DNA from 3 places in the Rhizobium sp. RU35A genome. Region 3 is predicted to be linked to each of the others. Evidence: predicted binding sites of a transcription regulator. Region 3 holds the regulator's gene; each other region holds the start of a gene.
What was found. The regulator LexA, encoded in region 3, represses DNA repair genes until DNA is damaged. The targets are predictions, from matches to a motif close to TGTTCNNNNTGTGTTCNG.
Positions count from the first base shown of each region.

Region 1: rmuC (DNA recombination protein RmuC) is a predicted target of LexA. The motif match lies at 916-933, and genes of this name have one in related genera.
Region 2: F3H95_RS25835 (DNA-processing protein DprA) is a predicted target of LexA. The motif match lies at 3,835-3,852, and genes of this name have one in related genera.

Region 1 is NZ_FTMR01000012.1:104,551-111,991, reverse strand. It holds gene def (peptide deformylase) at 322-843, opposite strand; gene rmuC (DNA recombination protein RmuC) at 961-2,160, shown strand; gene F3H95_RS22495 (ribokinase) at 2,218-3,117, shown strand; gene F3H95_RS22490 (Hsp20 family protein) at 3,266-3,694, shown strand; gene F3H95_RS22485 (DUF1150 family protein) at 3,738-3,995, shown strand; gene trmB (tRNA (guanosine(46)-N7)-methyltransferase TrmB) at 4,036-4,734, opposite strand; gene metK (methionine adenosyltransferase) at 4,748-5,986, opposite strand; gene F3H95_RS22470 (helix-turn-helix domain-containing protein) at 6,175-6,594, opposite strand; gene lnt (apolipoprotein N-acyltransferase) at 6,743-7,441, opposite strand, start outside.
Region 2 is NZ_FTMR01000022.1:10,054-20,994, forward strand. It holds gene F3H95_RS25820 (DNA-processing protein DprA) at 1-925, shown strand, start outside; gene F3H95_RS25825 (phosphoribosyltransferase family protein) at 938-2,182, shown strand; gene F3H95_RS25830 (hypothetical protein) at 2,211-2,870, opposite strand; gene F3H95_RS25835 (DNA-processing protein DprA) at 2,833-3,744, opposite strand; gene F3H95_RS25840 (hypothetical protein) at 4,075-5,829, shown strand; gene F3H95_RS25845 (ABC transporter substrate-binding protein) at 6,328-7,176, shown strand; gene F3H95_RS25850 (amino acid ABC transporter permease) at 7,244-8,134, shown strand; gene F3H95_RS25855 (amino acid ABC transporter ATP-binding protein) at 8,131-8,907, shown strand; gene F3H95_RS25860 (M20/M25/M40 family metallo-hydrolase) at 8,939-9,430, shown strand; partial or broken gene F3H95_RS25865 (hypothetical protein) at 9,429-9,686, opposite strand; gene F3H95_RS25870 (helix-turn-helix domain-containing protein) at 9,932-10,243, shown strand; gene F3H95_RS25875 (HipA domain-containing protein) at 10,236-10,941, shown strand, end outside.
Region 3 is NZ_FTMR01000007.1:144,854-155,794, reverse strand. It holds gene lpxA (acyl-ACP--UDP-N-acetylglucosamine O-acyltransferase) at 1-292, shown strand, start outside; gene lpxI (UDP-2,3-diacylglucosamine diphosphatase LpxI) at 297-1,184, shown strand; gene lpxB (lipid-A-disaccharide synthase) at 1,181-2,377, shown strand; gene F3H95_RS16765 (DUF4440 domain-containing protein) at 2,350-2,733, opposite strand; gene gltA (citrate synthase) at 2,883-4,172, opposite strand; gene F3H95_RS16755 (ComEC/Rec2 family competence protein) at 4,623-7,055, shown strand; gene lexA (transcriptional repressor LexA) at 7,036-7,755, opposite strand; gene F3H95_RS16745 (helix-turn-helix transcriptional regulator) at 8,108-8,704, opposite strand; gene F3H95_RS16740 (DNA-binding protein) at 8,765-8,980, shown strand; gene F3H95_RS16735 (helix-turn-helix domain-containing protein) at 8,982-10,941, shown strand, end outside.

The DNA of each region.
Region 1 (7,441 bases), on a different contig from region 3:
CCGAACTCCCGCTTTCGCTCCGCTTCCACCTCATCCATGATTCTGGAAAATTCCTCATCGAGGGCGCCTTCCTCGACAAGATCGAGCGGATCGCATCGAAGGCCGTCTGTGCAGGAGGGTCGGCGTCAGGCTCCGTCAGTTGCAGACTTTTCCGCAGCAGGTCTTCTGCCTCTTCGCACGAGGTGCGCCCAGCTCGGCTCGCCCGTGCCGCGATCTGGTGTGCGAGTTTTTCATCCAGATTTCTGATCAACAGGTCACCCAAGGGCCACCCTCCCTGATGTCAATCTCATCATAGGAAGACGGCGGCTGGGCTTCAAGCAGTCAGATGGCCTTGGGTTTTGACTTGGCGGCCTTGGTGAAGCGCTTGATCACCATCTCGCGCTTCAGGCGGGAAATATGGTCGATGAACAGCACGCCGTTCAGATGGTCGATCTCGTGCTGCAGGCAGGTGGCCAGAAGCCCGTCGGCCTCCAGCAGGTGCTCCTTGCCGTCGCGGCCGACGTGGCGCACGGTGACGGCCGCCGGGCGCTCCACCTCGGCATAATATTCCGGAATCGACAGGCAGCCTTCCTCGTAGACCGAACGCTCGTCGGAGGACGCAACGATCTCCGGGTTGATGATCACCAGCGGCTGCTTCTCCTCGCCCTCGCGCGAGACATCCACCACCAGGATGCGACGCGGCACACCGATCTGGATGCCGGCAAGGCCGATGCCCGGGGCGTCATACATGGTTTCCAGCATGTCGTCGGCCAGTTGCAGCACGTCGGCATTGACCTGCTCGATCGGCTGGGACACCTGACGCAGAAGGGGATCGGGAAGAATGATAAGAGGCTTGATCGTCATGCGCCTCCCATACTCCATCTTTTCCGAGGAGGAAACTGGCCGAAAGGCGGGTTTTGCGTGGCAAAACGCATTTGTTCCCGTTTTGATCTTTCGTCCTCACCCAAACTCCGCTACCGTTTGACGATGCAGAACGACAGCCTTCGCCTCTTCGACCAGATCCTCGCCCTCCTTGCCGGCCCGGGCGGCCTGTTTCTCCTTGGCGGCCTTGCCATCGGGCTTGTGCTGTCGCTGCTTTTGCGGCGCGGCGGACAGGCAGACAAGGCCGGGCTGGACCTTCGTCTGGCGGAACTGATGCAGGCCCAGGTGGAAATGCAGGGCCGCGTCGCGGCGATGACGGATGCGCTCGGCAGCCGGCAGGCGGAACTCAACCGCGCCATCAACCAGCGCCTCGACGGCATGTCGCATCGGCTGGGCTCCACGATTGCCGAACAGACGCGCACCACACACGACAACCTGCGCCGGCTGCAGGAGCGGCTTGCCGTCATCGACGCAGCCCAGAGCAATATCCAGACGCTCGCCCGCGACGTCGTCGGGCTGCAGGCGATCCTCTCCAACAAGCAGACGCGCGGCGCCTTCGGCCAGGGCCGCATGGAGGCGATCATAGCGGATGCCCTTCCACAAGGAGCCTACAGTTTCCAGGCGACACTTTCCAACGGCTTGCGGCCGGATTGCCTCGTGCCCATGCCGAACGGGGCGCCGCCGCTCGTCATCGATGCCAAGTTTCCGCTGGAAGCCTGGCATGCCTTTCGCGAGGCCACCCAGCCGGAGGCGCGCAAGGCCGCCGGCCAGCAATTCCGCCGGGATCTCGAAACCCATATCCGCGACGTTTCGGAAAAATACCTGATCGCCGGCGAAACGCAGGAGACGGCCTTCCTCTTCGTGCCATCCGAATCCATCTTCGCGGAGATCCACGAGCATTTCGAGGGCGTGGTGCAGAAGGCGCAGCGTGCCCGCATCGTCATCGTCTCCCCCTCGCTGCTGATGCTGTCGATCCAGGTCATCCAGGCTGTGCTGAAGGATCAGCGCATGCGCGAACAGGCGCATCTGATCCAGGGCGAAGTGGCGTTGCTGATGGAAGATCTGCTGCGGCTGGACGAGCGCACCCGCAAGCTGCAGGCGCATTTCCAGGCCGCGACGCGCGATGTGGAGCAGATCCTCACCTCATCCGACAAGCTGACCCGCCGCGGCGCCCGTATCGGCGCGCTCGAACTGGAACAGCCGGTGGCAAAACCGTCCGCACCGTCCGAGCCCCCGGTGGAGCGTGCCGTCGAAAGCCGGACGGGACTTCTGAAGCTGAGGGTGGTTGACGAGGATTGACCCGCTCGGGCAGTGTCCGCCGCACAGGAAACACCAGCACGCAGGGCTTCACACCTCATGATCACTGTCTTCGGTTCTGTCAACATGGACCTCATCGCCACCACGGCGCGCCTGCCGCAGCCGGGAGAAACGGTGGCAGGCGACAGCTTCTCCACCGCCGCCGGCGGCAAGGGCGCCAACCAGGCGCTGGCGGCCCAGCGCGCCGGAAGCCCCGTGCGCATGGTGGCCGCCGTCGGCAATGACGGCTTCGCCACACCGGCACTCGCCCTGCTGGACGCCGCCGGCGCCGATCTGTCCGCCGTGCGCCGCGTCGGCGAACCCACCGGCACGGCGCTGATTCTGGTCGGCGGCGATGGCGAGAACATGATCGCCGTCGTGCCCGGCGCCAACGGCATCTTCCTGCCGGAAGACGGCACGGCCGCCGTCTCAGGCATGGCCGATGGCGATACGCTGATGCTGCAGATGGAAGTGCCGGCCGCGGCCGTCGAAGCAGCCATGCAGGCGGCGAAGGCGCGCGGCATCCGCACCCTGTTCAACACCGCGCCGCTGACGACGGATGCCATCCGGCTGGCCGGTCTTGCCTCCATCGTGGTCGCCAACGAAACCGAATTCGAGCTGCTGATCGGCAAGCATGATCTCGACGATGCGGCGCGGCTTGCCGAAATGCAGCAGTTGCATGCGAAGACGGGCCAGACGCTGGTGGTGACGCTTGGCGGCGACGGAGTCGTGGCGCTGCATGCCGGCGAGGTACTGAGGGCCAAGGGCCTTGTCATCGAACCGGTCGATACCGTCGGCGCCGGCGACACCTTCTGCGGCTATCTCGCGGCAAGCCTCGACCAGGGGCTGGATTTTGCCACAGCGCTACGTCGGGCGGCGGTGGCAGGCTCGCTCGCCTGCCTGAAGCCCGGCGCCCAGCCGGCCATTCCCACAGCTGGCGAGGTGGCGGCGCGGCTCTGAACGCTGCGGCGCCGACAGGACAAACCTGCGGAACGGTCGCTTGCGAAAACTTGCACTGGCCGTTCCGGCACACCATATTGCTCGTCATCCGGCGCATGCCACACGGGTGCGCCAGCCCATAAAGTCGCTTGCTATCAAGGACTGCGCGATGAGCCGCATCACCCCCTTCACCAGCCCTCTGCTGCTGGGTTTCGACACCATGGAAAAGACCCTCGAGCGCCTGGCCAAGGCGAATGACGGCTATCCGCCCTACAACATCGAGAGGATGCGGCCGGATGCCGCGGGCGAGCCGGAAAGGCTGCGCATCACGCTCGCGGTCGCCGGTTTTTCCGAGGACGATCTCGATGTCAGCGTCGAGGAAAACCAGCTGACGATCCGCGGCCGGCAGGTGGAAACGGGAGAGCGCGACTATCTCTACCGCGGCATTGCGGCGCGCCAGTTCCAGCGGGTTTTCGTGCTGGCGGATGGCATGCAGGTGTCCGGGGCGAAACTCTCCAACGGGCTTCTCTCGGTCGATCTCATTCGTCCCGAGCCTGAACGCATGGTGCGAAAAATTAACATTTCGGTTTCAAAGTAAGAGGCCTGGCAGAAATGCCCGTACCCCTCATACGGAGGCTGGAATGCTCCTCAAGAACGCCACCGCGCGACTGACGCAATCGGAACTTGCCCATCTCGGCTCCGGCGAGGTCGGCTACATCCGCAAGATGCGCTCCGAAGATGTCACCCGCTGCTTTCCCGAAGCGCCGCAGATCGATCCGGCACTGGATCTCTGGGCCCTGTTCGGTGCCGATGGCACGCCGATTCTGTTGACCGACAACCGCTCCAGCACCTTCTTCAAGGCCGCCGAAGACGACCTCAAGACCGTCAGCCTCCACTGACGGTCCCGCACCTGCGGCATCGGGCTTTTCGCCTGCCGCCTCAATCCCTCACAAATGTCAGATAGGCAGAGGAACGGCCTTCACGCCGGGCCTTGGCCTCATAGCGCGTGCCGGGCCAGGTCGGGAACGGCGTCAGCCAGTCCGCCGGCTCCTCGGCCGTCCAGCGGAAGCCGCCATGGGCCGCGCAATGCTGCAGCGTCCAGTTCACATAGGTGTCGATGTCGGAGGCGAAGCAGAACAGGCCGCCAGGCTTCAGCACGCGATGGAAGCGGGCGAGATTGACCTGCGAGACGAACCGCCGCTTCCAGTGCTTCTTCTTCGGCCACGGATCGGGATAGAGCAGGTCGATACGGTCGATCGAGCCCTCCGGCAGCCAGTCCAGCAGCACGGTGGCATCGTCGTCATAGACGCGGATGTTCTGGAGGGCGAGGTCTTCGACCCGGGCAAGCAGCTTCGCCATGGAATTGACGAAGGGTTCGACGCCGATGAAGCCGGTCTGCGGCTGTTCACCGGCGCGGTGCACCAGATGTTCGCCGCCGCCGAAGCCGATTTCCAGCCGGATCGCGGTAACGGGGACAGGAAATAGCGTGGCAAGGTCATCCGGCCGGGGTCCGGCCGGATCGATGCGCAGGGACGGAAGGACGGCCGACATCAGGTCCGACTGGCGGTCCCTCAACGGTTTTCCCTTGCGCCGGCCAAAGAATGCCTCGGTGGCTCGCGACCGGCGCTCGGTATCCATTTCGGTTCGTCCTTCAGTTCTTCAGGGCTTCCTTCAGCGGCTTCACGAGATCAAGCTTCTCCCAGGAGAAGGACCCGTCGCGGCCTGCCTTGCGGCCGAAATGACCGTAGGAAGACGTCTTGGCATAGATCGGCTTGTTGAGATCGAGGTGACGACGGATGCCGCTCGGAGAGAGGTCCATCACCTTGCGGATCGCGGCCTCGACCTGGTCTTCGGTTACCTTGCCAGTGCCATGCAGGTCAACATAGATCGACAGCGGCTGGGCAATACCGATCGCATAGGAAATCTGGATCGTGCACTTGTCGGCAAGGCCGGCGGCGACGACGTTCTTGGCGAGATAGCGCGCGGCATAGGCGGCGGAGCGGTCGACCTTGGTGGTGTCCTTGCCGGAGAAGGCACCGCCGCCGTGCGGCGCGGCCCCGCCATAGGTGTCCACGATGATCTTGCGGCCGGTGAGGCCGGCATCGCCATCCGGGCCGCCGATCACGAATTTGCCGGTCGGGTTGATGTACCAGGCGCAGTCGTCGGCAATCTTCAGATCGGACAGTGCCTCGCGGATATAGGGCTCGACGACCTCACGCACCTTCTTCGAATCCCAGCTCTCGTCCAGGTGCTGGGTCGAGAGAACGATAGAGGCCACTTCCGATGGCTTGCCGTCGACATAGCGCACCGTCACCTGACTCTTGGCATCAGGACCGAGCTTGCCGACATCGCCCTCGCCCTTCTTGCGGGCGGCAGACAGCAGCTGAAGAATGCGGTGCGAGTAATAGATCGGCGCCGGCATCAGTTCCGGCGTCTCGTTGCAGGCGTAACCGAACATGATGCCCTGGTCGCCGGCGCCCTCATTACCCTGCTGGTCAGCGGCATTGTCCACGCCCTGGGCGATGTGGGCCGACTGGGAATGCAGGAGCACGTCGATCTTGGCGGTCTTCCAGTGGAAGCCGTCCTGTTCGTAGCCGATGTCCTTGATGGCGCGACGGGCTGCCGTCTTGAACTTCGCGGGGTTGATCACCTCGTTGCCGTTCTTGTCGGTCTTCATCAGGCTCGGCGGCAGGCGCACTTCGCCGGCAATCACCACGCGATTGGTCGTGGCGAGCGTCTCGCAGGCAATGCGAACCGTCCACGGGTCAACGCCGGTCTTCGCCGCCTCCCGGTAAACCAGATCGACGATTTCATCGGAAATGCGATCGCACACCTTGTCAGGATGACCTTCGGCGACGGATTCGCTGGTAAACAGGTAGTTGGCGCGCATGCTGGGATTCCCCTCAAGAACAAACCGCTGTCTGTGGTAGTGAGTTCGTCGCTCAAAAACAAGGACAGAACCACATAAATATATCTTTATACGACAACGGAAGGTTTACGCCGCGCCCGAAGGTGACATTTTTGCCAAAAAAAAGCGGCCACTGGGGCCGCTTTCTCGGGGATGCCTGTCGAACGGGCTCAGTCGACGTCGGCTTCGGCGGCCAGTGCCTTGACGAGATCGACCAGCTTGCGACGAACCTTGGGGTCGGTGATCTTCACGAAGGCGCGGTTGAGCTGCAGACCTTCGGACGAGGACAGGAAATCGACGACGTAGTTCGAGCTGGACGCTTCGGCGAGGCCCGGGCCGCCGGCGGACTGTTCGCCAGGCGCATCTTCGAAGAAGAAGGAGACGGGTACGTTGAGAATGCTGGAAATGTTCTGCAGGCGGCTGGCGCCAACGCGGTTGGTGCCCTTTTCATACTTCTGGATCTGCTGGAAGGTGATCCCAAGGCTTTCGCCCAGTTTTTCCTGGCTCATGCCAAGCATGGTGCGGCGAAGCCGGATACGGCTCCCGACATGAATATCGATCGGGTTCGGCTTCTTCTTGTTCTCAGTCATCGTAAACGTCCTAGGTTGATCTTCAATCCCCATAACTCGCAATACGTGTACCCATATACTTCCGCATACTTGCGTGCTGCCCAGGCACCGCATGAAAGCACAGGTTCCAACGAACGCGGTTGCACTATGCAATTTTAGGGTTTTCCGGTCAATTGAGGCGGATTTTTAAACCCATGCGCGAAACGCCTGCAATCAAGAACATAGTAATGATCAACAACCAGAAGTGCGTTTCACGCGCGTATATGTCCCACGACGGGACGACGTCACCACCCAAAGTCGAGTCGATCACGCCTTTTTGATCGAAGTCAAGGCCTTCTTTGATTTGGCCATGCCCGTCGATGACCGCCGAAACCCCGCTGTTTGCGCCGCGAATCAGTGTCAAGCCCGTCTCGACAGCCCGGAGACGGGCCTGCAGGAAGTGCTGGTATGGCCCGGGCGTCCTGCCGAACCAGGCATCATTGGTGATGTTGAGGAGAGCCGCCGCGCGACCCGCATCCGCCGTCAACTCATTGGGAAAGATCGCTTCATAGCAGATGAGCGGATAAAATGACGCACCCGACGGCAGCGTGATCAGCGCAGGGCGCGTGCCGGCAGTGAAACCGCCCGGCATGTCAACGATGTTGGAAATGCCCAGCCGGTTCCAGAAGCGTTCGAATGGTAAATATTCCCCAAACGGGGTCAGATGCACCTTGTCGGTTGCAGCAATGATCTGGCCCTGGCTGTCGATCGCATAGATTGAATTGTAGTAAAGCGGCTCCTGACCCGCCCCGCGCGCTTCCATGCGCACCACACCGGCAATCAGGATCTGGCCATCCTCCAGCACATCCGCGATGCGGGCGAGCGCGCC
Region 2 (10,941 bases), on a different contig from region 3:
GTTTCTCTCCTTGGCGATGATGAAGGGCGTAGGCTTTCACACGCTTTGGCAAATTGCAGAGTCGAAAAGATCGTTCCAGTCAGTTTTCAATTCTAGTGAGGAGGACTTGGTCCAACTGCTGAAATCGAGGGGCGCCCGCCTTCCGAACAGCTCGAAAGCCGATTGGAAAGAAATAATGAGCTCGCTCGCCAGATCCGTCGATCAACTCGAAGCTGCTTTTCAGGCAAGCCAAATCCAGATCGTTCTTCGCTCAGACGAAAGCTACCCGCGCACCCTGCTTCATCTCGATGATCCACCGCACTGGCTCTTCGTTCAAGGCAATACAGAAGTCCTTACTGCGCCATCGATTGCAATTGTCGGAACGCGTGATCCCTCTCCTGAAGGCTTGTGGCTCGCGGAATACGTCGGCTTGACTTTGAGGCATTGGGACCGCCCTACCGTTAGCGGCCTTGCACTCGGGATCGATCAAGCCATCCACAACGCCAGCCTTGCTGCCAAGGTGCCCACAATAGCCGTTTTGGGAACGGGAATAACAGCGGATTATCCGAAAAACATTGGCCCAATTAGGAACAAGATAGTTGATGCCGGTGGGGCTGTAATCACCGAGTATTTGCCTGGCGAAAGCTATAGCGCCATCAACTTTGTCCGCCGCAACAGATTGCAGGCTGCGCTGGCGAGAGCGCTCATCCCGGTAGAATGGAAAGATCGAAGCGGCACGGCGCATACAGTTCGCTACGCAGCAGGCCTCGGTCGGGCCATCGCGGGTCTGCGGTTGCCCACATGGGATCATCGATCAATAAATCTTCCGGACGGCCGAGGCCCCCGACAAGTCTTCACCGTGCCAGGGCAGGACGAAGCATTTCGCACCTTTGTCGAGAAATCTTTAAGCGACGACCTTCTTTATCGACAGACAAGTTTTCTTTAGTGGGGCGCGTAAATGTACACCTTGAAAGGCGCAATCTTTTCCCTGCGCGATACCCTCGTTGTCGAGGGAAGCATCGACGCAACGCTGATGGGCGAAACCGTTAAGCTGCTGAAGTTCTTACTGGCCAGAAATGTCACGCCGGTGATCGTCAGCAATAGCAGTTGGATTGAGACTGCGTCTAAACGAGAGATACCCGATATTTTGAGTGAGATGGTTGGGCACCAGATCCCCTACTTTCGCGGTGGTCGCGATATGCCGATGAAGCAGTTTGCCGGCGCGATGGAGCATGTCTTGCAAACTCAAAACTGGCAGCCGGAAGAGGCGATCTATATCGGTTCGACCAAGGAGGATATGATAGCGGCCAGAAACGGGAAACTCATGTTCCTCAACGCCCGCTGGCATGCACAGAACAGCGCTTATGGGTTTGAATTTGAGTCCCCGAAGGACGTTGCTCGATTTGTCGATTGTTGCTGTCTGTCAATCGGTGACTGGTTTTGGGCAATCGAAAACGGTGACCTGAAGGTCTATTGCATAGCTCCGCTTGCAGAGTATTCAAAATCCTACCCAACTGCCGGGGCTTATTCCACGGATGCGAAGCAGGCTGTCAAATTCAATAAGGGCGATGTGCGGTTCTGGGGCCGCTTGATGGGAGCGCGCCTCTATTTTTCCGGGTTGGGGAGAGTCATCAACTACGTGGCACCTTATCCCGGCCATCATCCCAATTCGACCCAGAAGGTTCTTTCAAATGCCTTGAAGATTGTGGCCGACACCTTGCGTGCGAGCTATTTGGTCGATCTTGTGGAACGCCATGCTCCAGCGCAAAAGTCTCAGACGGCCCGCCAGCAAGGCATAAGCCTGGATCACAAAAATCAGCTCTCCACAATCAAGCTTCGCCGTGACCCGTCGAAGACAGGACAACTCGGTGGTCGCTATAAAGCTAGCCCTCTGAAGCCAGGCAAGACCGTATTGGTCGTCGACGACATTCTAACAGAGGGTTTTTCCCTCGAGGCGGCCCGGGCTTTCATTAAAGCCACAGGAGCTGACGTCATCTGTGCGGCCTGGCTGAAAACACCAGGAGGAAATCATTACCGCGCCCTGGCGGGGGCCACCCCCGAACTGAAGGATCCCTACAAGCCCTATGCTGCCGCCGCGACGCAAGTAAATGTGATTCCAAATGGTGCACAAATTCGAAATCTTAAGGCGCCAGAGGAGGTCGCGGACGCCTTCAAACGATATTCCGTGTGGGACTGGCCGTAGGACCATGCGCGCGTCGGTGCAACGTCAACTATTCCAAATCCAAGTCCGCGAAAGGATTTTGCGGAACGCGGCGTGCGACGAATACGCCGATGATCGATGACTCGGGCCAGATTTCACCAATCATCTCCTTGCAGACTTTAAAGCTACATCCAGTAGTCAGCACGTCATCGAGAAGTACGACTTGCTTCCTCGGATTGCCGATTAGACGAGCATCGATTGCCAACGATGCTCTCAACGCGTCACGGTCACGTCGATCTGTCTTTGTATGCCGGGCTTCTCGTTCAATCGCTGTGTAGAGGACTTCCCGCACATCAGCGCCGTTTCCCATCGCCAGTGCGACGCGATGCATTCGGTCATCATACTCCGGCGAGTCCCGACGTTTCGATGGTGGAATTGGCACAAATATAGTGTTTTGCCAGCTGGTAGCATTGACGTTTTGGGCAATTGCGGCCCCGACAATGGCAATAGCACGCTGCTTCCATTGCCATTGCCCGGTATTTCGAAGAGACGGGCTCTTCTTCAGGTTGCTGATAATCTGATTTGTATAACTATGGGCGAACCCTGCCCGCGGCGTATAGGTGCCGAAATATGCGCAGGTATCGCTATCACCAAGATAGAAGTGATCGGGGCGCTCGATATCGCCAACGACCCTAAGACGAGCTGACCAGCTCGCGTCTGATGTCGTCATATTCGCGTACTCTTATAGCGCCCTCGGCCTCAAAACGCTTCGGCCATGTGAGATCCGATCGCTCAAAGCAACTGTTCAAAATGAACAGTTTTCGTTTTTGCTTAATGGCCTCTCTCGCCTGCACTAGCGTTCCCGATGTTTCGCCAGCCTCGACAATAATGGTCGCCTCGGTAAGAGCTGACATCGTCTTATTCCGTTCGGGAAAGAAGAAACGATTAACTCGAAAATTTTGCGCCTCGTATCGTTCAAGTGGAACCTGGCTGATCAACAGATGATCTCGTGCGATACGCTCCTGCAGGCTCGCATTCGATTTTGGGTAGACGTGATTCAACGGTGTACCGATAACCGCAATCGTCTCACCTTCCGCTGCGATTGCAGCGTTGTGAGCTTCGGTATCAATCCCTTCAGCAAGGCCCGATACAATTGTAAACTTATCTTGCACGAGCCTCTTCACGAGCTGTCGAACGCGGCTCAATCCGTCGGCAGTAGGTTTTCTGGTGCCAACAACTGCCACGGATCGTGTGGCAATCAGCTCCCACCGGCCTTGAAAATAAAGGAGCTCTACTGGGTGAGTGGCCTGCCGCAATCTCTCGGGATATTCGAGTTCTCCCCTGACTCGCACATCAAACCGCGTGCCATCAGGACCGCGGAGCTTGTCGATCACCCGGCTCGCAACCAACCTTGCTTGTTCGGGCGGAATGAAATCAGAGGGTCGCGCTTCAGGAGATTCTGCGAACTTTTCAGCGAGGGACTTGAAGCTTGCGTTTTGTTCACTCCACAGGGCCTCGTATGCGCCGAGTTCCAGCGCAGCATCGATGGGGTCGAATAATGGGCCCACCTCGTTCTTGACGTTCCAAAGAGTCGCTTGCTTCATTTCGCCTGTTCCAATCTTTTTTATTCAATGCCATCGCAAAGATGCGTCAAGCTTAATTAGGCCGCTCCACGGTTTCTTAACACCTTATAATAGAACAAACAGTGAACAGCAATATCGAACTCCAACTGGCGCATCGATGAATCACCAATTTTCCAACACCCCAGGGTATATTGCGAAAATTGCCAAGGGTGGCGAGTGGCTCAGTTCTCGTATCCTCGACTTAGCATAGATCACCTCGCCATTGGGAATGAGCTCGGCGAACCCTGTTGTTTTACCAACTCACATCATCCACACCAAACGCAAGTGGAAACAAACTGAGAAGGAGGGGCGATGACAACGGAACTGAAGAAACAATTGCAAGACTTCGAGAGCCAGTTGGACGCGGCGCTCGATGCCCTGCCAAGCCTGCGTTGGGCAAGCACAAGCGCCCTTCGAATCGCATCAGAGCTATATGAAATTGGGGCGATCAAGAACGGTATCGACAGCGTCGGCTATATTGATCGCGGCTATTCGATTCTCGCGAGCCATCTGGTCGCGGGCGTCAATGGTTATCGGGCGGACGTCGCCTGTGAGATCGACCTTCAGCAAATGATAAACGACCTCGCGTTCGCTTCGCACTACTACATGATCCGGGAATATCTCTATTACTCGTACAATGTACCGGGCTCAATGAGTTGGTCGTTTGCGGACGGTCGCGTCGAGATTCGCTTCGGGGACAAATCAATCCCGCGGCAGTTTTTCACCGTTCACAATGATCAACTGCTTGGGTCGCAATACCATTTCCGTGACTTCAATCACTCGGAAGAAATTGAACGGCTGCTTAGGGATGAGCCGGAGGGGGTAATCACCCCTAATCTCGAAGCGGCCGACCCGCTCATGCGGCAGGAGGCGGATCTGAAGCTCGCAGCATATTTTTCGTTGATCCCGTCCGACAGCCAGATCGACCTGGGCGGCTATACTTACCAACAGTTCTTCAACGTCTACCGGATGCTGCTTACTAAAGCACTCTATCATCGCTATCTGGCGCGCGCGCAGGATGCTGTCGGCGCCATTTACATGCCGGAGCAAGATCTGCTCGCTGGGATTCAAGAGGAACTTGGCATCGCGCCCGACACTACACAGCGCATCCTGCAAGATCTCGTGTACGACCGCAACGCGACCGCCGGGAAGGTCGACGCGAGCTATTTCTCTCTAATGCGCGAGGGTGAAACTGGTGGCAGAATCGTTATGCGGCCGCACCATTTCGCGATCGCTGAGGGATTGGTCAATATGCTGCGCGTCATCGCGCAGCGACGTCCGAACACCTTTTTGGAACAGGTGAGCAATGAGATTGGGAGCGCTTTTGTGCGACGCGTAAAGGCGGCGTGGGAAGCTGAAGGTTTTATTTGCCACAGCGAGGTGTCGCTGCGCGAATTTGATGCCACCTTGCCCGACATTGACCTGCTGGTGATTTCGGTCGAGCCTACTCTGGGCTATGTGATTTTCGTTTGCGAGTTGAAATGCCCGGTACCGCCACGCTGGGCAAAGGATCAGCTCAAGGTGCTGAACAAGGACAGCGTGTCCAAAGCCTTCCGGCAGGTCGAGGTGCTTCGACGCTTCATTCGGACAGAGGACGGGCTTCGCCTTCTTTCCCGCATGCTGCCAAAGGAAGGTCATCCGAATTTCGAGGGCTTCGTCGTCACGCTCGATCATCTGGTCATTACCTCCGACAATGCTGGCATGTTCTTCGGTGCCGAGAGCACCAAAGTGATCAACTTCCGCACGCTCGAACGGCTGCTCCGCCGCTCAGACGGCGACATGGCACTAATTCAGCATGTTCTAGAGACCTACAACGGACACGCCGACGAAGCACTAATCACCACGATGGCTGAGTTTCAGGTGGGCTCGCTTGCCGTCGCCTATGAGGGCGTCACCGCTAGTGCGTTGCTCGAATTCCCGCAAGGGTACTGGCGAAGCTCGGCCGAGCGGCAGGAGATGATCGACGCCTTCGTCGCCGATGGCCTTCACCCGTTCGACGTCTTTGAGCACCGCCCACCAGATATAGTCGTGGTCGACCACACAAAAAAGTCCGGGGTACAGACCTAGCTATCATAAGCGTGAGCGCCCTGGCGTCCGGTGGGATCAATAGCGGCCTTGTGCCGTCTGCCTCTTGCTGCCTAAGCACCGGCGAGAGATTGCTAAGGGTCGTTCAAGCGCGATTGCGCTTAATAAGACTGATTTTCCAACCCATTAGAGAATTAAGACTTATTGCCGGTGGTTCGATTCCGTTCAAGAGCATATGATCGCTTGGAGCATTCCGTATGGTGGCCTGATAGGACGCTACTGAAGGAACCAATTTGCATACCAAAGTTGCACAGCTGGAAGCTAGAAGAAGGACTCGCGCTTTGGCAATCAACGACGATTTTGGGCTGATACGTCTATTCCCGTCGCGCTGGCGCGCACCGAGTTAGCATTTCTCAGTATCTCGGTGAACCGCAGTATACGTCATAATCAATTGTTATAAACTCATGCGCCAGACGTGCTGGCTCATGTTCTGCCTCCGGGGTATCGCTTGCAGTACCAAGAGAGGATCCCAAACCATGCATGATCTCACACGCTGCGTTCATCATCGCATATGCCGCTGAGGGTTTCGATGCGGCGAAGGTTGCCAAGGATGAGGCGCTGGCAGCCCGACTGCCAAAGGATATCAAGGCGAAGGGTACGCTTACGATTGGATCGGACACGACCTATCCTCCGGCGGAATTCCTTGCGGGACCGGACGGCCAGACGCCTGAGGGCATCGATGTCGACCTGGCCAAGGCAATGGCGCAGAAATGGGGCTTGAAGCTCGAATTCCTGACCGCCCAGTTTGCCAGCATTCTGCCAGCGATCGGCCCACGTTATGATCTCGGCGTTTCCGCATTTACAATTACAAACGAGCGCTACAAGGCGGTCGACTTCGTCAGTTATTTCAATGCTGGAAAGCAGTGGGCAGTGCAGGCCGGCAACCCCGCCCATTTCAACCCCGAAGATCCCTGCGGCACGACCGTTGGAGCACAGACAGGTTCGACGGGCGAAAAGGCTGTGGTTGCGATGAGCAATGCCTGCGCCGCTGCCAAGAAGGCCCCCATCGAAATCGTATCGATGCCAAAGCAGACGGATCTAATCACGCGTTTGATCAACGGCGCCGTTCACGCCGTGTATGCGGGCTCGACCAATATTGGTTACGCAGTCAAGCAGACCAACGGCCAACTGGAAACGATCGGCAAGATTACCAATCCGTCGCCAAACGGCATCGCGGTTTCCAAGGGGCAGACCGAGTGGGCGAAGCTTGTCGCCGATACGATCAATGGACTGATTGCCGACGGCACCTACGGGCAGATCATGGCGAAGTGGGGCATCCAGTCTGCCGCGCTCGAAAAGGCAGAGGTCAATCCAAAGGTAGAGGAATAGAGCGGTGAACTCAGCCGGACCGCCGCGGGGCAGGTCCGGTTCCCACTCATTTCGACCAGGAGGCTCCATGCACCAGGTGCACGAAGATCAACAGATTGAACTCAACCAACCCATTCCGGTGAAGCATTACGGTCGATGGCTGCTGACAGCATTCCTGCTCGCTTCAGCCGTAATCGTGGCGAGCAGCCTTGCAACCAATCCGAATTTTCACTGGGATGTGGTTGATGAGTATCTCTTCGACGCTCAGATTCTACGCGGTGTCGGCTGGACGCTGGCGCTTACGCTGGTGGCAATGATCTTCTCGATCCTGATCGCTGCTGCCCTCGTCATCATGCGGGATTCTGGAAACCCGGTGCTGTCGACATTGAGCTGGCTCTGGGTCTGGTTTTTCCGGGGTACGCCCGTTTATACCCAGCTTGTGTTCTGGGGGCTACTGTCGGTGCTCTATCCAAGGATTTCACTTGAACTGCCAGGGCTTGGCGCCATCCTTGATCTACGAACAAAGGATGTGTTCACGCCGGCCATCGCAGCCATTGCTGGGCTTGCCTTCAACGAATCTGCCTATCTCGCGGAAATCTTCCGGGCTGGCTTCAAAGCCGTCGATGGCGGGCAGACTGAAGCCGCACAGGCACTCGGTATGCGTCGCATGAAGATCCTTTGCCGCATCATCATTCCGCAAGCGATGCGTATGATCATTCCGCCCACCGGCAACGAAACCATCGGCATGCTGAAAACGACGTCGCTCGTGCTGGCCGTTCCGTTTGCCTACGATCTTACCTTCGCAGCCAACACCATTTCAAACAGGCTGTATCTGCCGATCCCGCTGCTGGTCGTCGCTGGCCTCTGGTATCTCTCGATCACGTCCCTTCTGATGTGGGGGCAATCCTACCTGGAGCGCTATTTCGGCCGTGGCATCGATCGAAATCAAATCAGTATTGCCCCGAAGGAGAGCGCATGAGCACGGTTAGTTCCGATGTATGCGTCGATATTCGAAGCGTCCACAAATTCTATGGTGACTTCCAGGTGCTCTTCGACGTCAACCTTGAGATCGCAAAAGGCGAGGTTTGCGTCGTACTCGGTCCTTCCGGTTCAGGAAAGTCCACGCTTCTGCGCTGCATCAATCATCTCGAAACGATTGCCGCTGGGCGGATCTACGTCAACGGCGACCTGATCGGCTACAGCGAGAGAAACGGAAAGCTCTACTGCTTGGCCGAGGAGGCAATCGCCGCCCAACGTCGCAACATCGGCATGGTCTTTCAGAGGTTCAACCTTTTTGGCCATATGACGGCGATCCAGAATGTGATGGCTGGACCGGTGCTTGTGAAGGGGCATTCGCGAAGATGCGCTGAACTGCTGGCGATGTCCCTGCTGGAGCGCGTCGGGCTTGCCGACCGGGCGCGCCAGTATCCCTCGCAATTGTCCGGTGGGCAGCAGCAGCGGGTTGCTATTGCCCGCGCCATGGCGATGCAGCCGGATGTGCTGTTGTTCGACGAACCGACCTCAGCGCTTGATCCCGAACTTGTCGGCGAAGTGCTTGAAACGATGAAGGATCTGGCGCGAACGGGCATGACGATGATTGTCGTAACCCACGAGGTCGGGTTTGCCCGCGAGGTGGCCGATCGTGTCGTATTCATGGATCAGGGGCGCATCGTCGAAAAAGGTGCACCGGAAAGCGTTCTCGACAACCCGCGCAATCCTCGCACCCAAGCCTTCCTTTCGAAGGTTCTCTGATCTTATCCATTCACTTCTGGAAGACGGTATGATGTCCCTGGTATACGAACCCTCCGCAGCTTTCAGCGTCGCGGAAACTGAAGCTGTTTCCTTCGTCAGCGATCTCATCAGGATTCGCTCGGTCAATACCGGCGACCCGGCCACCATAGGGGATGGCGAAGCGATTGCCGCTGCCTATGTCCGCGAGCGCCTGACGCAAGTCGGACTCGCCTCCGATTACGTCGAGCCGGTGTCCGGTCGCGGCAACGTCATTTGCCGGATCAAGGGATCGAACCCCAACGCACCGGCCCTCATATTGCATGCTCATCTGGATGTGGTTCCGGCTGATGAAGCGGAATGGTCCGTGCCTCCCTTCTCTGGCGAGATCCGCGACGGAATGCTCTACGGACGTGGAGCCGTCGATATGAAGAACATGGCTGGCATGATGCTTGCTGTCGCCCGTGACTTGGCGCGAGAGCAGTTCATTCCGGAACGCGATATCGTTTTCATGTGGTTTTCCGACGAGGAAAACGGCAGCGTTTAATCGCGTCCAGTCCCGGACGGAGCGCCTTCTTCAAATCGCCTGTCATCTGGTTTTCGATCCCGCATGCCTCGCCAATAGCCGTCCAATCCATACGGCCATTAACGATCGGTGGTGGCCGGCGGTGAATGACAAGACCAACGAGATAGGGCCGAATGCTTTCCAGAACTCGCTGTGAGGCGATTGGCGCGATGCGTACCTCGCAGAAATCCGAGATTTTTCGTTGAAAGTGATGAGTTGAAAGATCCTGTTTTGTCATGCTCTTATTCCGTTCTCTCGGCACCAGTGCCGAGCGCGGGCGGGTAGGAGCGGACATTTAAAGAAGCGTGTATTGCGGGTGTGCTTCCAGTTTCGGTGCCTACCAGTAAAGGAGACAAAAGTGATCTGTAAGAAGATCTTTTTGTCTCCTATGATCCCTATTAGCGGCATTTAGTTTGACATGGGTAGATACGATGAGATACGTAAACATATCATAATGGGAAAGATGAAGCGTTAAGGTATCGTATGAAGTCGGATTCTGAGGCTCTTCAGGAGATAGGGCGGCTGCTCAAGACGTCGCGCAAGACTTTGGGCCTCACTCAGGAGCAGGTTGCAGATATGGCGGGTCTGTCGCGTCCGCGTTACCGCGAGATTGAGGCTGGAGCCAGCGCTGCTCGTACGACCACACTGATCAACATCGGTCGTGCGCTTGGTCTGGAACTGATGCTCATCCCGCAGGCCATCGTCCCGGCGGTTGAAGCTTTGCTGCGGCCAGGTGGCACCGAAGATGACCTTCCTGCTTTCGTCGCCAGTCCCGATGGTGATGGCAATGTCTGATCCGCCTCTTGATCCAAGATCTATAACCTCACTGGACGTGTTGCTGAATGACCTGAAGGTCGGCATGATCGTGAGGACGCCGGGAGACTTCAACGCGTTCAGCTTTGAGGAGAGCTATCGACAGACGGGTGGTTTCCCAGTGCTCAGTCTGTCTTTTCGCGCGGCACATGGAGGTTTGCGGAAGGACCCGAAGCCTGTCGCTAAGGCTTTACCACCGTTCTTTGCGAACCTTCTTCCAGAGGATAAACTGCGCGAGGCGATGGAGAAGCACCATTCAGGTAGCGTGCGTGCAGGGAATGATTTCGACCTGCTTGCAGCTCTTGGATCGGATCTGCCAGGGGCTGTCCGAATTGTGCCGAGCGAAGGCAGCGTTGTTCGTAATAAGGGTTTGACACCCCCCAGACCGAAGGCTCGGTTTTCGCTCGCCGGCGTGCAGATGAAACTTTCCGTCATCAAAAACACAGGCAAGGGCGGCGGTCTGACGATCCCCTTAGGCGACGAGCAGGGTTCATATATCGCCAAGTTTCCATCGACATCATTTCCCGGGGTCTCGGAAAACGAATTCGCAAATCTCGCATTGGCCGAAGCGATTGGTATGGACGTGCCGGAACGCGAGCTCGTGGAACAATCGCAGTTCGAGGGTATCCCGGAGGAGTTTGAGACATTGTCCGATGGCAAAGTGCTCCTCGTCAAACGTT
Region 3 (10,941 bases):
CCTGTCTGCCGTCAATTACGACGTCATTCCCTATGGCATGCTGAACGGCAATCCGGGTCTGCTGGGGGGACTGAATGTCGTCGGCATGACCCGTGCCGGGATCGACCGTGCCGTCATCCATCAGGTGCGCAAGGCCTACAAGGCGATCTTTGACGGCGAGGGCGCCATTCGCCCGAAGGCGGCTGCGATCCGCGACGAATTTCTTGACTGCCCGGAAGCGATTGAGGTCATCGACTTCATCCTGGCCGACAGCGACCGGGCGATTTCTTCGCCCTATCGCGGCAAGGCGTAAGGCCGTGGCGTCCGCTCCCGTTCGCGACCGGACGGGACGTCTGGCGATCATTGCTGGCCATGGCTTCCTGCCTCTGCATGTGGCGGAAGCCGCCCGTGCGGCAGGCGATGAGCCCTTTGTCATCTGCCTTGAGGATGAGGCGGATCGCGATTTTTCCGCCTTCGATCATGCTGTGGCCGGCGTGGGCGACCAGGTGCGTATCGAAAGGCTGTTGCGCGAGCGAGGGGTCAAGCGTGTCGTGATGTCCGGCGGGGTGCGGCGGCGTCCTGAACTGCGCCAGATTCGCCCGACGGTTTCGACCCTCCTCAAACTGCCGCAGGCGTTGAAGACCCTGCTTGCTGGCGGGGATGACGCGGTGCTTCGCATGGTCATCAGCCTGTTCGAAGGCATGGGTTGCCGGGTGGTCGGGGTCCATGAAATTCTGCCTGGCCTGCTGGCCGATACCGGCACGCTCGGCCGCCACACGCCGACCGACGAGGATCGTCGCGATATTGCGCGCGGTGCAGAGGCTGCAAGGCTTCTCGGCCAGCTCGATGTAGGACAGGGCGCCGTCAGCGTTGGCGGACGCATCGTTGCCCTGGAGGGCGTGGAAGGGACCGATGCCATGGTGTATCGCGTTGGCGAGCTGCGCGCCTCGGGTCGCGTGTCGCGACGCCGACGCGGCGCCCTCGTCAAGCTCTGCAAGCCGCAACAGGACATGCGGGCCGATTTGCCGACGATTGGCCCCTCCACCATCACCGCCATCGTATCGGCGGGTCTCGGGGGCATTGCCGTGGAAGCCGGCCGGGCTTTGATCGTGGAGCGCGAAACCATGTTGAAGGCCGCCGATGATGCTGGTGTTTTCGTCTGCGGCATCGACGCGGGATTGCCGTCGCTGGGCATCGGATCATGAGCGAACGGGTGCTGAAAATCGGTGTCATTGCCGGTGAAGTTTCCGGCGATCTGCTGGGCGGAGATCTCGTTGCGCATCTGAAGCATCGCTGGCCGGGTTCTATTGAACTCATCGGCGTCGGGGGGGACGCATTGGAAGCCGAGGGGTTGGATTCGCTGTTCGACTTTTCGGAGCTTTCCATCATGGGCCTGACCCAGGTGCTGAAGCGCCTGCCGCAGTTGATGCGGCGCATCCGTCAGACGGCAGATGCGATCATTGCGGCACGGCCCGATGTGCTGATCATCATCGACAGCCCGGATTTCACCCATCGTGTCGCCCGGCGCGTACGCAAGGCGCTGCCGGACCTGCCTGTCGTTGATTATGTGTGCCCGAGCGTCTGGGCCTGGAAGGAGCACCGGGCAACCGAGATGCTCGCCTATGTCGATCAGGTGCTGGCTGTTCTGCCGTTCGAACCGGAGGCTATGCAGCGACTCGGCGGCCCGAAGACGGACTTCATCGGTCACCGTCTGACGGCGGACCCAGATGTCCTCAGGGTCCGCGCAGCGCGTGCCGGGCGCGGACTTCCCGGGGACGAAGGTATCAAGACGATCATCATCCTGCCGGGATCGCGGTCCACAGAGATCAAAATCCTGATGCCGGCCCTTGAGGAAACGGTGCGACTGCTGTCCGAGCGCAATGATGGCCGCGTGCGGTTTCTGTTGCCCACCGTGCCGCGGCAGGAAGCGTTGGTGCGCAGCCTGACCGCCGACTGGATCGTCAGGCCCGAGATCACGGTGGGCGCCGAGAGCAAGTGGCGTGCCTTTGCAGACGGCGACATGGCGATCGCAGCTTCCGGCACGGTGACCCTGGAACTGGCGCTCTGCGGCGTGCCGACCGTCTCCATCTACAAGGTTGACTGGCTGATGAAGTTCATGCTGTCACGCATCAGGATCTGGTCCGCCTCGCTGCCGAACCTGATTGCCGACCAGCCGGTCCTGCCCGAACATATCAACGATCTCGTCCGGCCCGGCTATCTCGCGCGTTGGGCGGAATGCCTGTGTGCGGATACGCCACAGCGTCACGCCATGCTGCAGGGCTTCAATACTGTCTGGCAGCGGCTGGCAACGGCGGTTGCACCCGGCGAAGCCGGGGCAGGACTGGTCCTTGCGCTGCTTGACCGCCGTGCTCACGCGGATGGCACGACAGTTCCCTGATGAAAGATCATCTGCCAGCGGCCGTCTCTGAAGGCCCATATGGAACTGCGCAGCGTTTCGCGAATGCTGCCCGTCCATGATCCCGTGCGGCGGGCACGATAGGTGATGAGCACGACCTCGCCCGCCAGCTCCTTCACGACATAGTCCAACGTCTCGAGGCGTTCATCAGGGGCGGATGGTGTTTCCGCTGCAAGGGCCGCGACCGTCGTCTGCCGGTCGAAGATACGCCCGGAGCTTCCGAACTCGATGAAATCCTCCGCCAGAAGATGGGTCACCCGATCTTGTGCAGTGCGGATGGCGGGTTGGTGCAGGCACTGTTCCAGTGCAATGATTGTCTCGGCCGTTTGCCGGTTCATGGGCAGCTCTTCCCGTTGTGGCAGCGTCCCGTTCGTCCCAGTCAAGGGTCGTCGCGCGATCGCAACCGCATTCACTGTCGCAGAAGCAGGGTATAAAAAAAGCCCGCGATGATGGTCGCGGGCCGTGTTGTTACTGTCTGTGAGCCGGCTTAGCGCTTGGAGACCGGTACGTAGTCGCGCTGGGCAGCACCGGTGTAGAGCTGGCGCGGGCGGCCGATGCGCTGCTGCGGATCTTCGATCATTTCGGCCCACTGCGCGATCCAGCCGACGGTGCGGGCAAGCGCGAACAGCACGGTGAACATGGTGGTGGGGAAGCCCATCGCCTTCAGCGTGATGCCGGAATAGAAGTCGATATTCGGATAGAGCTTCTTTTCGATGAAGTAGTCGTCCGTCAGCGCAATCTTTTCCAGCTCCATGGCGACCTGCAGCAGCGGATCGTCCTTGTGGCCGAGTTCGCCCAGAACCTCATGCGTGGTCTTCTGCATGATCTTGGCGCGCGGATCATAGTTCTTGTAGACGCGGTGACCGAAGCCCATCAGGCGGAACGGGTCATTCTTGTCCTTGGCGCGGGCAATGTATTCCGGAATGCGGTCCGGCGTGCCGATTTCCATCAGCATGTTGAGTGCCGCTTCGTTGGCGCCGCCATGTGCCGGGCCCCAGAGGCAGGCAATGCCAGCCGCGATGCAGGCGAACGGGTTGGCGCCCGAGGAGCCGGCAAGGCGAACGGTCGAGGTGGAGGCGTTCTGCTCGTGATCTGCGTGCAGGATGAAGATGCGGTCCATGGCGCGCGCCAGAACCGGATTGACCTGATATTCCTCGCAGGGAACGGCAAAGCACATGCGCAGGAAGTTCGACGCATAGTCGAGGTCGTTCTTCGGGTAAACGAAGGGCTGGCCGATATGGTATTTGTAGGCCATGGCGGCGATCGTCGGCATCTTGGCGATCATGCGCAGCGAAGCGACCATGCGCTGGTGCGGATCGGTGATGTCGGTGGAATCGTGATAGAAGGCGGAGAGCGCGCCGACCGTGCCAACCATGACGGCCATCGGATGGGCATCGCGGCGGAAGCCGGTGAAGAAGCGGCTCATCTGCTCATGCACCATGGTGTGGTGCGTTACGCGGTAGTCGAAGTCCTTCTTCTGCGCAGCCGTCGGCAGTTCGCCGTAGAGCAGCAGGTAGCAGGTTTCCAGGAAGTCGCCATGCTCCGCCAGCTGTTCGATCGGATAGCCGCGATGCAGGAGGACGCCCTCGTCGCCGTCGATGAAGGTGATCTTGGATTCGCAGGCCGCGGTCGAGGTGAAACCGGGGTCATAGGTGAAGGCGCCGGTCTGCTTGTAGAGCGCGCCGATGTCGATCACGTCAGGCCCGATCGTGCCCTTCTTGACCGGAAGGTCAACCTTCTTCTCTCCCAATCCAAGATGTGCGCTTGTGTCCGTCATACTGATCCTCCGATGGGCGGAAAGGCGCTGAAAGCGCCAGATGAGTGAAGCCTCTGAAAGTAGCTATATGATCTAACGCGTGCTGCCAAGCACTTGCCGCGGGTAATTGTGCACCGCGAAATCCGTAACTTCACCCGGGTTTTCGGGTTCCCGCGAAGCGCTTTGGCGGGTTCTCTGCGTTTCAATCGATCCAATTGAGGCTGGCCCTGTTCTGCCGCAGAAAGCGGCAATTGACCGCCGCAGCTAAACAGGTTCAGGTTGTATTTCTGTTAAGGGCGGGCGCCATTCTGCGGAGGGTGCGTGAGGCAGGCGGAAACCCCGGCGAGCGAATCGAGACGAGAGGCGGAAGCCTTCCGCCAGCCTTCCTTTCTGCCTGTTCCGGCCCTTCTGGGGGAGGGAACGGCGCGTGCTCCGCTGACCTGGGACATCTCGGCGGACACCCCGTCAATATTGCGTGATCGGTCCGATCCGACACGGTGGTGGCAGACCATGCTGGCGGAGGAGCTTGCCCATGGACGCGGCTTTCTGCTTCTGCCCGTGTTTTTGGGGCTGGGGGTCATTCTCTGGTTTTCGGCCACTGCCGCGCCACCGGCCTGGCTGTCTGCCATGGGCCCGGTGCTGGTCGCGCTTGCAATCTGGACCGGACGGCGCGGGCAGGGGGCCGGGAGAACATGCCTGCTGGTCGCGGGGCTCGTCCTGTCGGGCTTCGGGCTTGCCCATCTGGAAAGTCTGCGGAATGCCACCGTTATTCTCGATCAAGCCGTCGTGACGCGGTTGGAGGGGGTGGTGGAGCGGCGTGAGGCTGTGGCGGGCGGCCGCTGGCGCTATACGGTGCATGTTCTCAGAACTTTCGAGCCGGTACTCTCCCGGCCCCCCGAGCGGGTGGCGCTCCTGTGGCGCGCGCCGCATGAACCCCTGGCATCGGGCACGCGGATCGAGGGGCGTGTGCGCCTGTCTCCCCCCTCCGGGCCCGCGCTTCCGGGCCTGCTGGATTTCGGCTTCACCGCCTATTTCGAAGGAACCGGTGCGGTCGGCTTCTTCTACGGGCGTCCGCTCATCCTGGGCGTGGCGGAACCGCCAGGCGGCTTTCTGGCCGGGTTGCACGGCGCACTCTTCGATCTGCGTGCCAGCATCGGCCAGCGCATCCGTGATGTGGTCGGGGGCGATGCCGGTGCCTTTGCAGCCGCGATTGTGACGGATGAGCGGCGGGCGATTTCGCCAGCCACCGTGGAGGCGCTGCGCCTTGCCGGCCTTGCCCATATCGTGGCGATCTCCGGGCTCAACATGGCGCTGGCGGCCGGCATTTCCTTCGTTGGTCTGCGGGGAGCCCTCAGCCTCATCCCTGGCTTTGCCGAGCGTGTGCCGATCAAGAAGATTGCCGCCCTGGGTGCGCTTCTACTGGTCACGGCCTATTACCTGATTTCCGGTTTCGGTGTCTCGGCCGAACGTGCCTACGTGATGATGGTCATCATGCTGGCCTCGGTTCTGTTCGACCGGCCCTCGATCAGCCTGCACAATGTGGCCCTCGCAGCCGTGCTGATTCTGGTCCTGACGCCATCCGCCGTGCTGGGCGCAAGCTTTCAGATGTCGTTTGCGGCAACTGTTGCCCTCGTGGCCGGCTATGAGGTCTGGATGCGCGGTGGAGCTTGGGAGGATCGCGGGCTGCTTGCGGGCGCGCACTCATTCCTCGGGCGACTCGTCCTGCCGTTGTTCGGCTTCGCGGCGGGCGTGCTGGCCACTTCGCTGATCGGCATGCTGTCGACGACAATCTTCTCGCTTGCTCATTTTCACCGGCTGGCCGCCTATGGTCTTGCGGGGAATCTGGCAGCCATGCCGCTGATTTCGATTGTCGTGATGCCGGCCGGATTGGTCGGCATGCTGCTGATGCCCCTGGGGCTTGATGTCCCTTTCCTGACACTGATGGGATGGGCGCTGCAGGGCGTGATCGCGATTGCCGAAACGGTCGCAGGCTGGGGAGGCGAGGTGGCGACGGGGCGACCGCCAGCTGGCTTCCTGCCGCTGGCCTCGGCCGGCTTCCTGCTGCTCACGCTGCTTCGGACGCGCCTGCGTCTGCTTGGTCTGCCGCTGATCCTGGCCGCTGTCGCCATGACGATCATTCCGGAGCGTGCGAGTTCGCCGGATCTGCTCGTCTCGGAGGATGGGATCCTCGTTGCCCTTCTGGACGGGCAGGCCGCGGCGACCAACCGGCGCCGACCTTCGGATTTTCTATACCGGCAATGGCAGGATGCGTTGCGCATCGAACAGACCAGCGCACCGCGCCTGTTGTCGCCGCCGCCTGACGCTGCGGCCAACCGAAAGGCAGCCCCTGGAATCCAGAGGGGTTCTGCACAGAATAAGAGAATCGAGCAAACAGAACGGGAGCCGGCGTCAACTGTCACGACGACGACCGACAGACAGTCTCAGCGAGCCGCTGCCAAAGTGCCGCTGAAGGCCGGCGAGGCGGAAACCATCCTGCAGACCCTGCGCAGAGACGCCGAAAAACAGCCGGGACGCTTTGTATGTCTTCCCTCGTCCGGCTGTCTTGCGATCACCTCGCAGGGGGCGACACTCATAACCGTTGAGGACAATCGTCTCACCGGAACCGCTTGCGACCGCGCAGATCTCGTCATTGCGCCACAGGCCCGCTTCGATGAGTGCCGTTCCGGCGCTCTCCTGCTGAGCGCCCAGACCTTGCGCCGCACCGGATCCCTGATCGTTCGTTTTCGCGACAGCCGACGAGTCGAAGACTGGCGCGCGGAAGCTGCCATCATGTCACATGAGCGCCCCTGGAGCGTTCATCGCAGCTATGACTGGCGACGCCGCAGCTTCGAGACAGATGTGCCGGAACCGGTGCGCCGGCTGGTCAGTGATAGCGGCGGATAAGGCCGACCAATCTGCCTTGTATCTTCACCCGGTCCGGTCCGAAGATCCGGGTCTCATAGGCCGGATTGGCCGCTTCCAGTGCGATCGAGGCCCCCTTGCGGCGGAACCGCTTCAGGGTTGCCTCCTCGTCATCCACCAGCGCCACCACGATATCGCCGGGCGTGGCTGTGCTGCCATTGCGGATGATGACCGTATCGCCGTCGAGAATGCCGGCCTCGATCATCGAATCGCCCTTCACTTCGAGTGCGTAATGCTCGCCGGTTCCCAGCATCTCTATCGGTACCGCAATCGAATGCGTATTGTTCTGGATGGCCGAGATGGGCACGCCGGCAGCAATGCGTCCCATGACAGGAACAGTTGCCGTTCCCGTATATTCTTCCGCAGGTGCCGCTGATGCGGCGGACTTGGCGGGCGGCGTCTTGCCGAGACTGCCTTCGATAACACTGGGTGAGAAGCCGCGACGGGGCTGGGCCGGCGGCACATAGGATTCCGGCAGCTTGATTACTTCCAGCGCGCGGGCACGGTTTGGCAGGCGGCGAATGAAACCGCGCTCCTCCAGGGCTGTGATCAACCGGTGGATGCCGGACTTCGACGCCAGATCAAGCGCATCCTTCATTTCGTCGAAGGAGGGCGGCACACCGGACTCCTTCATGCGTTCATGAATGAACAGAAGCAGTTCCTGTTGTTTGCGTGTCAGCATATGGCAACCCCGAGCCCGAAACAAATACAGAACAGACCCTATCTGTTCCTTATGTGTTCTGCAAGCCCCCAAAAGCCGGGTGTTTTTGGGGTGACCGGCTGATGGAGGCGCGATAATTAATCGGGAATGGCGCGCATAATTATTCTGGAATGAAAACGGGCCTGCGCGCTTGATTTATAAAGATTTTTCGTTGGAAAATGGGGGTGCGCAATGCGCCAATCGGTGGAAGCGTTTTGCGCCGTTCCGGCATAATGGTTAAGTAACTGAGTTGGCTTGCATTATTGGGGATAGCGTCCATGTTTTTGTCCGCAGATCGAAAAGATTGCGGATACCTTTGCGGATAGTGATCAATCTAATCCTTTTTGTGCGGGCTTTTCACCTCTTCCCAGAGGGTTGCCCAATACTGAACTTCCGGGTCGTATCCCTCGTTGAAACGCCCTGTTTGGAGTATCGCTCGCAACCGCTCAACAGCGGCTTCTCCATAGGGGGGAACCTTACCCTGATCTAGTTCGCGGTCATGATCTATGGATTCCTCGGCTTTGTTGACGATCTCTTGAATGATGCTTAGCCGCGCATCATCGTCATACATCCGCCTCAGCGAGAAAATTACGTCTATCTCGTCCTGAGATATGTACCATTTTGGTATGAACCCCGGATTTTCCGCAGAAGCTTGAGCAATGCTTCGGTTGATAGACATTTGATATTCTTCAAATGGGGTTTTGTATTCGCCAAAAATCAAGGCGGCAACAGTTACGTTTCCTATTCCTGCTATCTTCTTGATAATTTCACTATTGGGTTGTCTGCGTCCGCTCTCGTAGTTCGATAATGTTGCACGATCCACACCGACGAGGTTGGCGAACTCCGCTTGAGTTTTGTCACCACGAATTTCTCTAATCCGCTTCCCAATTGCCTTGGATGCTTCGTTATCGAAACTTTTTCGTGTTGACATGTGACACCTTTGAAACATATTGATGGAGTGCTTCGACAGCGAAACATCTAGGAGATTGCTATGATCAGTAACCGGGAAGATGTCAAACGACAGTTTGAATGTGCAGGCATCAGCATCAGGGAATGGGCAGAGCGGAGAGGCTACAATCCCCGCACAGTCTATGCGGTTTTGAACGGTTCTCTGGGTGGGAAGCGTGGTGTCAGTCACCGCATCGCTGTTGACTTGGGTCTGAAGGAAGAGAGTCCTTCGACCATTCCGGGCTTGAAGGCCGCTTAAGATGGAGTGGATCGACAGCCAAATCTTGGCGAGCTTGTATGGCGTCGATCAGCGAAACGCTCGTCGTGGCTGCCACAGGATAATGGTCGGGCGAAGCATGTCCTGGCATGGCCACCCCCTTGAAGTCCGAACCTTCCACGGTCGCGGCGGTCGATCCGGCATTCAATATCAGGTCAAGGTTTCCAGCCTTCCGCCGCATCTCCAGGAGCGTTTGAAGGCCTTTCAAATGACCGATGAGGCCGTTTCAAGGCTCCGTCTTGGCGATGATACGGCCCGCTTCGAACGGGCCTGGAAATACGAGATCATCGCCCCGGCATTGGCTCACCCGTTCCGCAGCCCGGAACGCAGGGCGGTAATCGATAAGCTCGACGGTGAATGGAAGCTCGATTGGACGGGATCGCGGCGCAAGCTGACAAAATCCACCCTCTACAGGTGGATCGAGATTTACGAGAACGAGGGCATTCACGCGCTTGCGCAGAAGGTCCGGCGCGACAAGGGGCAGAAACGGGTATTCATCAACCAGTATTGGTCGAACGCCGTTCCTTTTGACGATTTCGCCAAGGAAACCATTGCCGAGGATATCGTGCAGTTCATTCGCGGGCTGATCGTGAAGGGAACAACGCGCAAGATCATCCAGTTCATGGCGTCCGCCGAGTTGCGCCGCCTGACAGCGGCCTACGGTTATCCGGTGGATGACAATGCACAAGCGGAAAAGCTCTTCGGCATTCCCGATGCTCTGATCACGCAAGAGGCGCGCTTCAAGGCTGTCTACCGGCATGATTTCGACCGCAAGGCCAGCGAGGATAACAAGCCCCGTATCCGCCGCACGATCGCCGGTCTCCAGCCCATGGAAATCGTCGTCATGGACGTGCACCATATCAACGTCATGGTGCGCCGGGAGAACGGCACCTGTGCCACGCCGAAATTTCTCGCCTTCCATGACGTGGCAACGAACCGCGTGTTCGGCGATCTGGTATTCCTGAATGAGCGGGGCGGGGTGCGCAATGTCGATGTGATCGATGCTTTCAAGCGCATGTGCCAGCATCCGGCCTTCGGCATGCCGCAGAAGCTTTATTGCGACAACGGCTCGGAATACGGGTTCGCGGACTATCTTGAAGACGCCTTGAAGCTCAATTGCAGTGTGACGACCTTCAATTCCGAGGATCGCGCCCGCGTCATTCGCGCCAAGCCATACAACGCCTCCGCCAAGGTGGTCGAAGGCTTCTTCCGGCAGATGAACCAGCAGTATTTCCGGCACATTCCAGGCTGGATAGACGACAACCGCATGAACCCGAAGCGGCGCGAACTCGGGAAGCCGATGCCGCCGTTCGAGGACGGTTTCGACGCCTTCTGCGAAACGGTTTTCGGGCTTCTCAGTGCCTACGAGCGTCTGCCGCAGGGCGGTGCTTTGGGCGGAAAGTCGCCAGAACAGGCATTTGCCGCGCATGTGAAGGATGGATGGGCGGCAACGCTGATCGATGAAGCTCAGTTCTACATGGCGTTCACCAAGCCGGAAAAGCGCAAGCTGAGTAAACATGTCTTCAGCCTGGACGGGCGGGAATGGACATGCGACGAACTCGACAGATGCTTCGAAAACACAGTCATCGTCCGCGTGCCAGCCTATCACGGCTTCAATGAGCTGCTGGTGGAAACGCTCCAGGGAGAACGGATTGGTTGGGCAAAGCCGAACGTCCAACTCCCGTACGATGATCCGAGAGGCGCACAGACCAGTGCCGCCCGCGACAAGAACCGCAAGCGCGCTCTTCGCGAGATGAAGCGTTCGGTGCCTGACATCGATCCGCTGGAAAAGCTGATCGACATCGGCAAGTCAACGCCGGATGTCGTCCCGAACCCACCTGCCGCGCTGATCTCGGTCGATGTGGATTGGAACCGGGAACGGGCCATCGTGCCGAGCAAGACGGCCAAAAAGACGCGCCAGCAAATGGAAGAAGAGCAGCAGC